Linked DNA regions of Desulfosarcina ovata subsp. ovata. The main gene of each other region encodes a partner of the protein of the gene in region 2 in a complex. Links are inferred from orthologs where the notes say so. Each region holds a gene or a part of one and is shown on either strand. Other genes may lie near its edges.

Evidence for each region.
Region 1: pnp (region 2) and rny share a complex: the UniProt entries of both Bacillus subtilis proteins name them as parts of the possible RNA degradosome complex. The link is inferred for Desulfosarcina ovata subsp. ovata from one-to-one orthologs.

Annotation. Positions count from the first base shown.
Region 1 is NZ_AP021879.1:6,679,648-6,684,544, reverse strand. What follows is about bases 1,096-4,046. They hold rny (ribonuclease Y), read right to left. Parts: upstream 3,377-4,046; coding sequence 1,814-3,376; downstream 1,096-1,813. Other genes in these bases: GN112_RS29320 (cell division protein ZapA), read right to left, coding at 3,819-4,046; GN112_RS34645 (hypothetical protein), read left to right, coding at 1,096-1,746. Outside these bases: more of GN112_RS34645, read left to right, coding at 490-1,095; more of GN112_RS29320, read right to left, coding at 4,047-4,112; GN112_RS29315 (hypothetical protein), read right to left, coding at 4,144-4,389; GN112_RS29310 (F0F1 ATP synthase subunit epsilon), read right to left, coding at 4,672-4,897. UniProt on the Bacillus subtilis protein: Endoribonuclease that initiates mRNA decay. Initiates the decay of all SAM-dependent riboswitches, such as yitJ riboswitch. Involved in processing of the gapA operon mRNA, it cleaves between cggR and gapA.
Region 2 is NZ_AP021879.1:5,798,585-5,804,941, reverse strand. Bases 1,783-4,722 are described here. They hold pnp (polyribonucleotide nucleotidyltransferase), read right to left. Parts: upstream 4,333-4,722; coding sequence 2,233-4,332; downstream 1,783-2,232. Other genes in these bases: rpsO (30S ribosomal protein S15), read right to left, coding at 4,535-4,722; GN112_RS25380 (hypothetical protein), read right to left, coding at 4,396-4,533; GN112_RS25390 (M16 family metallopeptidase), read right to left, coding at 1,783-2,258. Outside these bases: GN112_RS25400 (MBL fold metallo-hydrolase), read right to left, coding at 1-440; dut (dUTP diphosphatase), read right to left, coding at 443-901; more of GN112_RS25390, read right to left, coding at 987-1,782; more of rpsO, read right to left, coding at 4,723-4,804; tRNA pseudouridine(55) synthase TruB, read right to left, coding at 4,932-5,837; GN112_RS25365 (DHH family phosphoesterase), read right to left, coding at 5,822-6,357. UniProt on the Bacillus subtilis protein: Involved in mRNA degradation. Catalyzes the phosphorolysis of single-stranded polyribonucleotides processively in the 3'- to 5'-direction. Necessary for competence development in Bacillus subtilis.

The sequences.
Region 1 (4,897 bases), 880 kb from region 2 along the record:
ACGTTGGCAGCCACATCTTCAACGGTGAGCAGCTTGCGCATTTCGGTTTTTCCACTGGGATCCCCCACCAGGCCGGTACCGCCACCCACCAGCGCAATGGGTCGGTGTCCGCAACGCTGCATATGCGCAAGGGACATGATGGGGACCAGGCTACCCACATGCAGGCTCGACGCCGTGGGGTCAAAACCAATATAGCAGGTAATTTGTTGCGCATCGAGGTAGTCGCGAAGTTCTTCATCGTGGGTGGTTTGCTCGATAAAACCGCGTTTGCGGAGGACATCCAGAACGTTTTCCATTTTTTCTCTCACTTTAATCATTTCTGATTATAACGGATTTTGGGGAGTTTGATTCCAATAAGCCGAACATACAGTGGCCTATCCCCCGACAAAAACACAACATGTTGATATTATTGAAGATTTGAGTCTAGACTTTTTACTAATAATTTTATATAGTTAGAGACACATCCCGCCAAAGGAGGTCTCTAACTATATGGGAATAGCAGATACAAGATCCGCTAACCGAAACAACAGAATCATATGTTTGCCCTTTTCTCAAGGCAATTATGAATGCAACATACTCAACCCGGTTGATTTCAGAACTTCCGTAAACAAAAGGATCGAACTGTTTCCGGAATTATTCCCGGCTGAAATCGAAAATGGATATCGGATGAAGGATCTTTATTACTCAAAAAAACAATCCATATGGATCCGTCGAATTAAAATATCCGGTGTTGCTTACACCATTCGTCCTTCATTTGTACTGCCATACCTCGTTGGATTTGTTGACGAAATCGAAGATGCAATGTTTTTTAGAAAGTTCGACATACCATTTTGGGCCATAAGTCGTGTTTTCGGAAAAGATCCCATGTATTGGTATCGAATCGAACAATCTATCGGGCGAAACAGCATTGTCGGAACAACTGTCCGAAATCCTCAAGATGTTCCCGAACATCTTGCCGCTGATGAAAAGCATACTCGAATTTTAGGTGAAAAAACGTATGTGGCCACGACAGTTGGTGATGGCTGTATTCTCGGTGCAGCCGTTGCCAAAGACGCCGGAGAACAAGCGTTAACAGATGCGTATCAAGTGTACAAACAAGAGGCCCAGTGTATAAAGCCGGAATATTCACCGGAAACCGTGAATATGGACGGCTGGAAAGCCACCCGAAATGCGTGGCAATTCCTCTTCCCGGCAGTAGTTATCATTTGCTGTTTTCTTCATGTGTTTATCAAAATTCGTGACCGTGCCAAAAAGAAATACCGAGATATTTTTGAAAACGCCGCATCAAAGCTATGGGAGTGTTATCGCGCTGAAAGTAAGGCATCGTTTTCCCAAAGAATAAGAAGGTTGTACGAATGGTGCGAAAAGAATGCTGTGCCATCCGTTATCATAGATCCCATAACGAAGTTACGGAAAAACATTGCCGCCTATCGTGTTGCCTACGATCATCCTAAAGCACACCGAACCAGTAACATGGTTGACCGGTTGATGCAAAGAATGGATCGCCACCTGTACAGTACCCAATATTTTCATGGATCGATGGATGCAGCGCAGTTGAGTATTCGAGGATGGACGCTCATCAATAATTTTTCACCATACAATCCTCGAACGGTTAAGTTGCACAATGGATTTAAAAGTCCGGCGGAACAGCTAAACCAATTCAGATATCACAACAACTGGTTGCAAAACTTGTACGTTTCGGCTTCTTTGGGTGGGTACCGGAGACCTCCCCAAAATCCGATATAATCAGAATCATTTTAATTCGCGTGACGCCAACGACAAGGATACCACGCCCTTTGTACGGGGATGGGGTTTATTTATTTGCATACTCCACTGCCCGCGTTTCCCGGATAACCGTCACCTTGATCTGGCCGGGAAAGGTCAACGACTCTTCAATCTTCTTGGCGATATCTCGGCTTAGCAAAACCGATTCCTCATCGGACACTTTTTCACTTTCCACAATGACGCGAATTTCGCGTCCGGCCTGAATGGCATATGTATTGGAAACCCCTTTAAAGCTGTTGGCAATGCCCTCGAGATCTTCTATCCGTTTAATGTAGTTTTCGAGCAGCTCTTTTCTGGCGCCGGGTCTGGCACCGGAAAGTCCATCGGCGGCCTGGACCAGCAGGGCATAAACAGAAGATGGGGGAACATCCTCGTGATGGGCGGCAATGGCGTGAACCACACCTTGGGATTCCCCAAATTTTTTTGCCAATTTTGATCCGATCACGGCATGGGGGCCTTCGACTTCATGATCAATGGCCTTGCCAATATCGTGAAGCAGCCCCATCCGTCGGGCAACCTTCTCCTTTAATCCCAATTCGGAAGCCATGATCCCGCACAAAACGCCCACCTCAACCGAATGCTGCAATACATTCTGGGCATAACTGGTACGATACTTCAAACGCCCCAGATACTTTATCAACTCGGCATGAATCCCGTGAACCCCAAGATCGAAGGCTGCTTGCTCGCCTGCCTCTTTGATGGCCGTATCAACCTCCTGACCCACTTTTTTAACAACGTCCTCAATGCGTGCCGGATGAATTCGTCCGTCAGAAATCAGTTTGATCAACGATAGCCGGGCGACCTCCCTCCGAACCGGATTGAATCCTGACAAAATGACCGCCTCCGGCGTATCATCAATGATCAGGTCGATTCCGGTAGCCGCTTCAATGGCACGGATGTTGCGGCCTTCCCGCCCGATAATACGGCCCTTCATTTCATCACCCGGCAGCTGAACCACCGAAACCGTTCGCTCGGCAACGAAATCACCCGCATACCGCTGGATGGCGGTGGCCATAATTTTTTTGGCTTTTTTATCGGCCTCTTCCTTGGCTTCGTTCTCGATCCGTTTGATCAGTTTGGCACCCTCATAACGCGCCTCGTTTTCCATCGCCCGGATCAACAGTTCCTTGGCCTGCTCTGCCGTCAACGTTGATATTCTTTCCAGCTGTGCCTTCTGTTCATCGAGAAGCGCTTTGTATTTTTCTTCATCTTCGGTGACAATTCGCTGCCTTTCCGATAAAGAGGATTCCTTGGCAGCAATATCGTTTTCCCGTTGATCGAAAATCTCTGCCTTGCGATCGATATTTTCTTCTTTCTGGATTAACCGTCGCTCGAGCTTTTTTAATTCGGAGCGGGTCTCTTTGGCCTCTAATTCAAATTCACTTTTCATTTTGAAGAGGATATCTTTGGCCTCGACGCCCGCCTCTTTTATCAAACTTTCCGCTTCGTTTTTGGCTGCATTGGTTATTTTTACGGCTTCATCCTCTGCATCCCTGAGTTTCTTCGATCCAATGGCACCTTTGAAAAAAACAGCTGCAGCGCATCCGGCCATTGCGGATATCACTGCAATCAAGAGCGTATATATGTTCATGCGTATCTCTCCGGCTGCTAAAATGTAGATGTATGTAAAAGCGCATCATCTGACTGCCAGATGACGTCCTTAATAGCCTTTTGGGAATTATGATACAAGACTGGCGTACATGCTTTGCTCGCACGCCTGAGAGGAAGAAATGGTGAAAAGCGGTGGTGTACCCCCACCATTGTGCCGTGTTGGCCGGTCTTTGATCCAAGGGATCAGGTGGGCGCCTTGTAACTTCTTTAGGCTTTTCTGTACAAGCAGAACTTGCTCACCGAAGTTAGGTAAGGCTCCCGTCAAGTGAGTGTTGGGTCAAAGTTCACCTTCCAATCACGAACACGGCAGGGGTTGATTCAGTGCGCCTTTTTCAATCACGGTTGCTGGTACCAACACAGATACCGCGTGTCTCTTAAAAGTGAAAAAGTGTTATCTCATCGATAGTCGGGAGATCGCAGCGTTATTGCATCGCTTTTTCCAGCTCGCTGAGAACCACTGCAGATTTTTCGGTCATTCGGTCAAACAGCTGCTGATAACATTTTTCGAGTTTGTAATTTTCACTGGCAAAATTAAGCCCTGTAAGAATTAAGATGGTCTCTTTATCGACATTGACCGGTTTACCGTCAAACTGGGATTGGACCTTCCTGACGGCGTCTTCGAAGTGGGCGGCTACCTGTTTCGCATCAGCCTCACCGGGTTCTGTCTGGAAGGTAAATTTACGACCAAATATTTGCAGTGTGACCGTTTTCTCCAATTCACATCCGTTCCTAAAATCGCAGGTCGGTTTACGGATCCTCTTTTACCCCTTCTAATCTTCCGATCAGATTGTCAATTTTCGTCCTGATGAGTTCAGTAAATGCATCGTGCTTTTTTTCTATTTCTTCTTTTTCGCGGATCAGATTTTCCAGCTGCCCGATCCTGCTGTTCAGATCCTCGTTTTCCTGTTGTAAGTGCTGGCGTGCTTTTACAACTTGTTCCACTTTTTGTTCAATGAGTTCAAATTGTTGAAGTATTGCTTCTATATCCAGCATATTATCGTTTTCCTTGATTCCTATATAACCGGGCCAGGGTTTTTAAGTCAAGTGAATTTACCGGACGCCCCACGGCCATCACACACCGACCGGAGGAAACCATTTTCACCGACCGGCTGCTGGCCGCCGGCTCCGATTGATGATCAGACATCTTTGCCAAATGCAAAAAGGGGCAAACCGGATCCGGTTTGCCCCCCCTGTGTTTATCGCTACGCAATCGATACCGGAGTCATCTTCGGGCCAGCATCACTACTGATGGCCCTTCAGACACCCGTAAATAAATCATCGTGTCTCTGCAAGCTGAATTCGGCTGATCGCACGAAGCAACGCTGCTTTGGCACGGACATAATCAATGTCTATCTCGGTGCCTTGCATCCGCTTTTCCGCCCGCTCCACTGCTGCTTTGGCCCGTTGGACGTCAATGTCCTTACGACGTTCAGCCGACTCGGCCAAAACGGTGACGCGATCGGGAAGCGCTTCGGCAAAGCCGCCGCTGACAAAAACAAAC
Region 2 (6,357 bases):
GTGAAGCCCGCCGGGTCTTCGGCGTCATGGGAGATGGAAAAGGGGTGAATGGCCAGCCCACCGATTGAAAAGGGTTCTCCACAGGCAAAGGGCTGGATCCCGTGCAGGCGGCCCAGCGATTTTTCGGATGCCTGCCGGGTCGCGTCACTGATATGCACCGGCAGGTCAAAGCGCCGCGACAGCACGCCCACGCCATGGATGTGGTCGCGATGTTCATGGGAAACCAGGATGGCATCCAGACCCTTCGGATCCAGCCCGTTGACCGCCATCCGGCGCTGAATTTGCACCCCGGAAAGTCCGGCGTCGATCAGGATGGCGGTTTGCCCGTCGGATACCCAGGTCGCGTTGCCCCGGCTGCCGCTGGCCAGGACGCACACCGACAACCGGCAAGCGGCTTGGGCAAGCGGTGGTGATGTGTCGATGCCTTTCTGCCGGCGCATGCTCAACGCCCCGTATGGCCGAAGCCACCGGCACTGCGGTCGGTATCGCCCAGCCGCTCGACCACGTTGACACGGGCCTGCCAGACTTTCTGGATCACCATCTGGGCGATGCGGTCTCCCCGCTTGAGGGTCACCGGTTCCGCGCCCAAATTGATCAGGGCGATTTTCACCTCGCCCCGGTAATCGGCGTCAATGGTGCCCGGGGCATTGATGATGCCGATGCCATGCTTGACGGCCAGGCCGCTGCGGGGTCGAATCTGGGCTTCGAATCCATCGGGCAAAGCCATGGCAAAACCGGTGGGCACCAGACGAATCGCTCCGGGGAGCAACTCCAAGTCCGCCTCCAGGGCCGCACAGATGTCCATCCCGGAACAGCTTTCGGTCATGTAACGGGGCAGTGGCAGATCACCGTTTTTGTCAACATCCAGCCTGAGAAAATCAACCGTAATGGTCGTGTGCATGGCAACCGTCCAAAAAGAGAAGAAGATGAAAATTGTGGGTTGTGGGTTGGCAGGCTCTAAGCGGCCGTTATCGGAGGGGCCGGGCTCAGAAGCCAATCCGGCCGGCCGGATCGCTACGCTCGGCCCGGGGGCCGAGCATGGTCAGGGCCGGACTGCCACTGCCCCACAACGCATTGGCCAACGCGAGAATGTCGTCAGGGGTGACCGCATCGATCCGATCGATCACCGTCTGTATGGGAACATGGTCCCCGAAATAGAATTCGTTCTGCGCCAGACGCATCATCTGGTTGTCCGGACTCTCTTCGGCCATGAGCAGGTTCCCCGCGGTGAACGCCTTGGCATCACGCAGTACGTCAACGCCAACCGGTTCGCGTTTCATCTGTCGGAGCTGCTCCATAATCAGGTCGATGCTCTCATTCGCGTCTTCGGGGGCCACGGCCGTATAAACGCCGAACATCCCCGTATCCGCATATGAAGTGAGAAAGGAGTAGATGGCGTAGGCCAACCCGCGTTCCTCCCGAACCGTCTGGAAAAGCCGCGAACTCATGTTGCCCCCCAAAATGGTGTTGAGCAGCGAAGCAGCGAACCGGCGGGGATCGTTCACCGACACACCGGACATCCCCAGGCAGATATGGGTCTGCTCCAAATCCCGGTGCCGCAGGGTGGTATCACAGCCGTCGGTGGGCGTGCTGCGCGGCGCAAAACCGTTGCCCGGCGCAATGGCCGCAAAAACCGGGGCAGTCAAATCGACAATCCGTTCGTGGGTGACATTGCCGGCCACGGCGATAACCACCCGCGCAGGCTGATAGAGGCGACGAAAAAAATGCCGGATCTTGCGGCTGTCGAAACCGAGGATATTTTCGCGGGTACCCAGAATCGAGCGCCCCAGGGGATGGCGGCCCCACAGGGCCGGGCCGATCATGGTGTGGACCCACTCTTCCGGACTGTCCTCGACCATGCCGATCTCCTGGAAGATCACCGGCCGTTCCCGCGTCACCTCATCGTCATCAAAGACCGAATTGAGAAAAATATCGGAAAGGATATCCACCATGGTCGCAAGCTGCGTATCCAGCACCCGGGCATGATAGCAGGTGTGTTCCATGGAGGTGAAAGCGTTGGACTGACCGCCGATGGCGTCAAACTCTTTGGCAATCTGGAAGGCACTGCGTTTGAGCGTGCCCTTGAAGATCATGTGCTCGATAAAATGGGAGAGCCCACTTTCGGCATCACTTTCGTCACGGGCCCCCACGTGAACCCAGACGCCCATGGAGACCGAGCGCACGTGGGGCATGGTCATGGAGACGATGCGGACACCGTTCTCCAGAACAGTTTTATTCACCGTTGTTGCGACGTTCATCTTCAAGCACGGCCTTATGGCTGAGGCGGATCTTGCCGTCCTTGGAAATTTCCAGAACCTTGACCTTGAGCATGTCGCCTTCCTTGACCACGTCGGTCACTTTGGCCACCCGGCGGTTGGCCAGTTGGCTGATGTGGACCAGCCCGTCGGTACCGGGGACGATCTGGACAAAGGCGCCGAAATCGGTGGTTTTCACCACCTTGCCTTCGTAAGTCACGCCCACTTCGGGTTCCATGGTCAGCGACTCGATCTGCAGGCGGGCGGCATCCCCGTCCTCGGCGGAGGTGGCGGCGATCTTGACCAGCCCGCTGTCATCGATCTCGATTTTGGTATTGGTCTCGCTCTGGATGGCGCGGATCACCTTGCCGCCAGGGCCGATGATGTCACGGATCTTGTCCGGATTGATCTTGATGGAAACGATTTTGGGGGCAAAGGGAGAGATGTCGTCACGGGGCACGGACAGGGCGGCAAGCATCTTGTCGAGAATATGCAGGCGCCCGAGCTTGGCCTGGGCCAGGGCCTTTTCCATGATCTCCCGGGAAAGCTCGAGGATTTTGATATCCATCTGCAGGGCCGTGATGCCTTCGGCCGTACCGGTCACCTTGAAATCCATATCACCGGTGTGGTCCTCGTCCCCGAGAATATCCGAAAGGATCACCACCTGGTCGCCCTCTTGGACCAGTCCCATGGCGATACCGGAAACCGGCGCCTTGATGGGCACGCCACCGTCCATCATGGCCAGGGTTCCCGAGCAAACCGTGCCCATAGACGAAGATCCGTTGGACTCCAGCACCTCGGAAACAAGGCGAATGGTGTAATCGAAGACCTCCTTGTCGGGCAGAACCCGCTCCAGGGCCCGTGTGGAAAGGCCGCCATGGCCGATATCCCGACGGCTGGGGGCTCCGACGCGCTTGACCTCGCCCACCGAGTAAGGAGGAAAATTGTAATGCAGCATGAAGGGCCGGTTTTCTTCACCGCTGAGGGTCTCGACGCGCTGTTCGTCACCGCCCGATCCCAGGGTCAGAATACCCAGCACCTGGGTCTCACCGCGGGTAAACAGGGCGCTGCCATGGGGCCGGGGAAGAACACCGACCTCGCAGGTAATGGGCCGGATTTCGTCGAATTGGCGATTATCGATCCGGCGGCCTTCCTTGAGAATCATGTCCCGGCAAATCTGTTTCTGCAGATCACCCAAAATGGCCTTGATCTCATCCCGCCGGTCGGCGGCCGCATCCTCCAGGCTTTCGATCACCTGGGCCTTGGCCGCCCGCACCGCGTCGTAGCGTTTCATCTTTTCGGGAATGGTCAGCGCTTCACGCAGCAAGGCGGTCGCTTTCTCCTCGACCACCGCGGCCAGGGCCGGATCTTTTTCGGGCGGCACGAACTCCCGTTTGGGTTTCCCCATGGCCGCCTTCAACTGCTCCTGGGCATCGATAATCGGCTGGATCGCCTGGTGACCGAAGAAAATCGCTTCGAGCATGTCGGACTCACTCACCACATCGGCGCCGCCTTCAACCATCACCACACCGGTTCGGGAGCCGGCAATAATGATGTTGATATCGCCGGCGGCCATCTGCTCAAGGGTCGGGTTGGCGATAAACCGGCCCTCGACACGGGCCACGCGAACTGCCGCAATGGGACCGGCAAAGGGAATGTTCGAAATTTCCAGTGCCGCCGAAGCCCCCACCATGGCCAGCACATCCGGATCATTCTCCTGATCCATTGAGAGCACCGTGGCAATCACCTGGGTCTCAAAACGGTAGCCTTTGGGAAAAAGCGGTCGGATGGGACGGTCAATCAGGCGGGCGGTGAGGGTTTCCTTCTCGCTGGGCCTGCCGATTTCACGGCGGAAATAGTTTCCCGGAATCCGGCCGGCAGCATAAACCTTTTCCTGATACTCCACGGAAAGGGGCAAAAAATCGATATCTCTTTCGTCATTGGCAGAAACAACGGTTACCAGAACAATCGTGTCCCCGTATTGCACCACAACAGATCCGGAAGCCTGTTTGGCAACCTTGCCTGCCTGGATGCTGAGGGTCGTTCCTCCCACATCCGCCTTGAATGTATAATCCATTTAGCGTCTTTCTCCTGATAAAATTGCGGCAAGGGCGAAATCGATGCGCCCATTGCCCGTAAATCACCGGTCGCTGCGCCGGCCACCCGATGAGGGCCACAGGCATCCGGACGACCTGGCCGGCAGGCGTACCGCCAGCGGCCACACCGGCACAACCGGCGAAAGGGATTCGGCAACGCCGTGTTGCCGATATCGAGACACCTTAGCGCCGCAAACCAAGGGTTTCGATGATGGAACGGTAACGCTGCACATCATTGCGTTTGACGTAGTTGAGCAGTCTGCGGCGTTTACCGACCAGCATCAACAGTCCGCGGCGGGAATGGTGATCTTTTTTATGCACCTTCAGATGCTCGGTCAGGTAGGAAATCCGATGGGTCAAAAGCCCGATCTGAACCTCCGGAGAACCGGTATCGGTGTCGTGCTTTTTGTATTTTTCAATCAGTTCTTTTTTGGTTTCTGCGGTAAATGTCACTGTTCTCGTCCTCCTTGAAATAGTTACTGCATCCTATTTTGGGTTAGCATCCAGAGTCCCGACCGACAGCGGCTCCGGCCTGCAGAATCATGTCGCATACCATTCGATAATCCTGTAACTATCACCTTTATGATGATAAAACACAACAATAATTATAGCTGTCCGGCGGCGTGGCATCCAGTACGGCAATCAAGCGGCCATGGGGATCGACAACCTTGAACGCCCCGTTTTCCACAGGCGGCGGTACAGGGAAATCGGTGCCGGCCAGCTTCATGCCGTTACCGATCTTTCTGGCCAGGACGGCGTCGGCCGCCATCGCAGGCATGCGCGGCAGGGCCGCGACCATGGGAATCACCGTCTCTTCAAGGCGGCCCTGCACCCGACACGCTTCAAGCGCCTCCAGCCCCATGGCATCGTCGAGCGTAAAACCGCAACTGGCGGTTCTGCGGAGCCGCAAAAGATGACCGCCGCAGCCCAAAGCCCGCCCCATGTCCGCACACAGGGTGCGCACATAAGTACCGGCCGAACAGGACACCGCGAATCGGACGACCGGCAGATCGACCGAAAGAATCTCCAATCGGTCAATCCGAACCGGCCGGGCCGGCTTTTCCACGGCCACGCCCTTACGCGCCAGTTTGTAAAGCGGCGTCCCCTGGTGCTTCAGGGCCGAGTAAACCGGCGGCACCTGCTCGATCTCACCGACAAATCGCCGCGCCATCGCATGCACCCGCTGCGCGGTAACGTGGCCCAACGGCCGGCGACAAAGGACCTGTCCGGTGGCATCCTGGGTATCGGTCTCGGCGCCCAGCAACAGTTCCGCCGCGTAGGATTTGTCACCCTTGAGCAGAAATCGGGAAAGCCGAGTGGCCCGGTTGAGGCAGCAGACCAGAACACCGGTGGCAAAGGGATCCAGCGTTCCCGTGTGTCCAACCTTCCTGGCACCGAAAATTTTCTTGACGCGCGCCACAACGCCTGCCGAGGTGACACCTTCGGGCTTGTCCACCACCACCAGCCCGCTCAGTTTATCTGGCATGATTCGCCAAATCCGTCGGAAAGGTTGTAAATGGTCTGCTTCAGTTCAGCAAGGCTGGACGCCATGGAAAATCCGGCCGCACCGGCGTGCCCGCCACCGCCAAAGGTCGTCGCGATACGGGATACGTCCACACTGCCGTCGGAACGCAGGCTGACGTGAAACTGTTTTGGGCCGCCTTTGGCTCCGGGTCCATTTTCCAACTCGTGGATCAGGGCGGCCACCTTGACATCCCGAATCCGGCGGGCATAGTTGATCAGGCCGTCGGCATCTTCGGGTTGGGTTCCGGTATCGGCCAGCATCTCCTGGGTGACCGTCATGATGGAAAGATACCCGTTATTGGAAATCTCAATCGAATCCAGAGCGAGGTTGAGCAGCTTGATGCGTCCCAGGGAGTAGGTGCCGTAAACGTGCTGGGCAACCGCCGAGGGTTTCACGCCGGCGGCCACCATGGCCTCGCAGATGGTAAAAGCCGCCTGGTTGGTATTGGAAAACCGGAAAGAACCCGTATCGGTCAGGATGC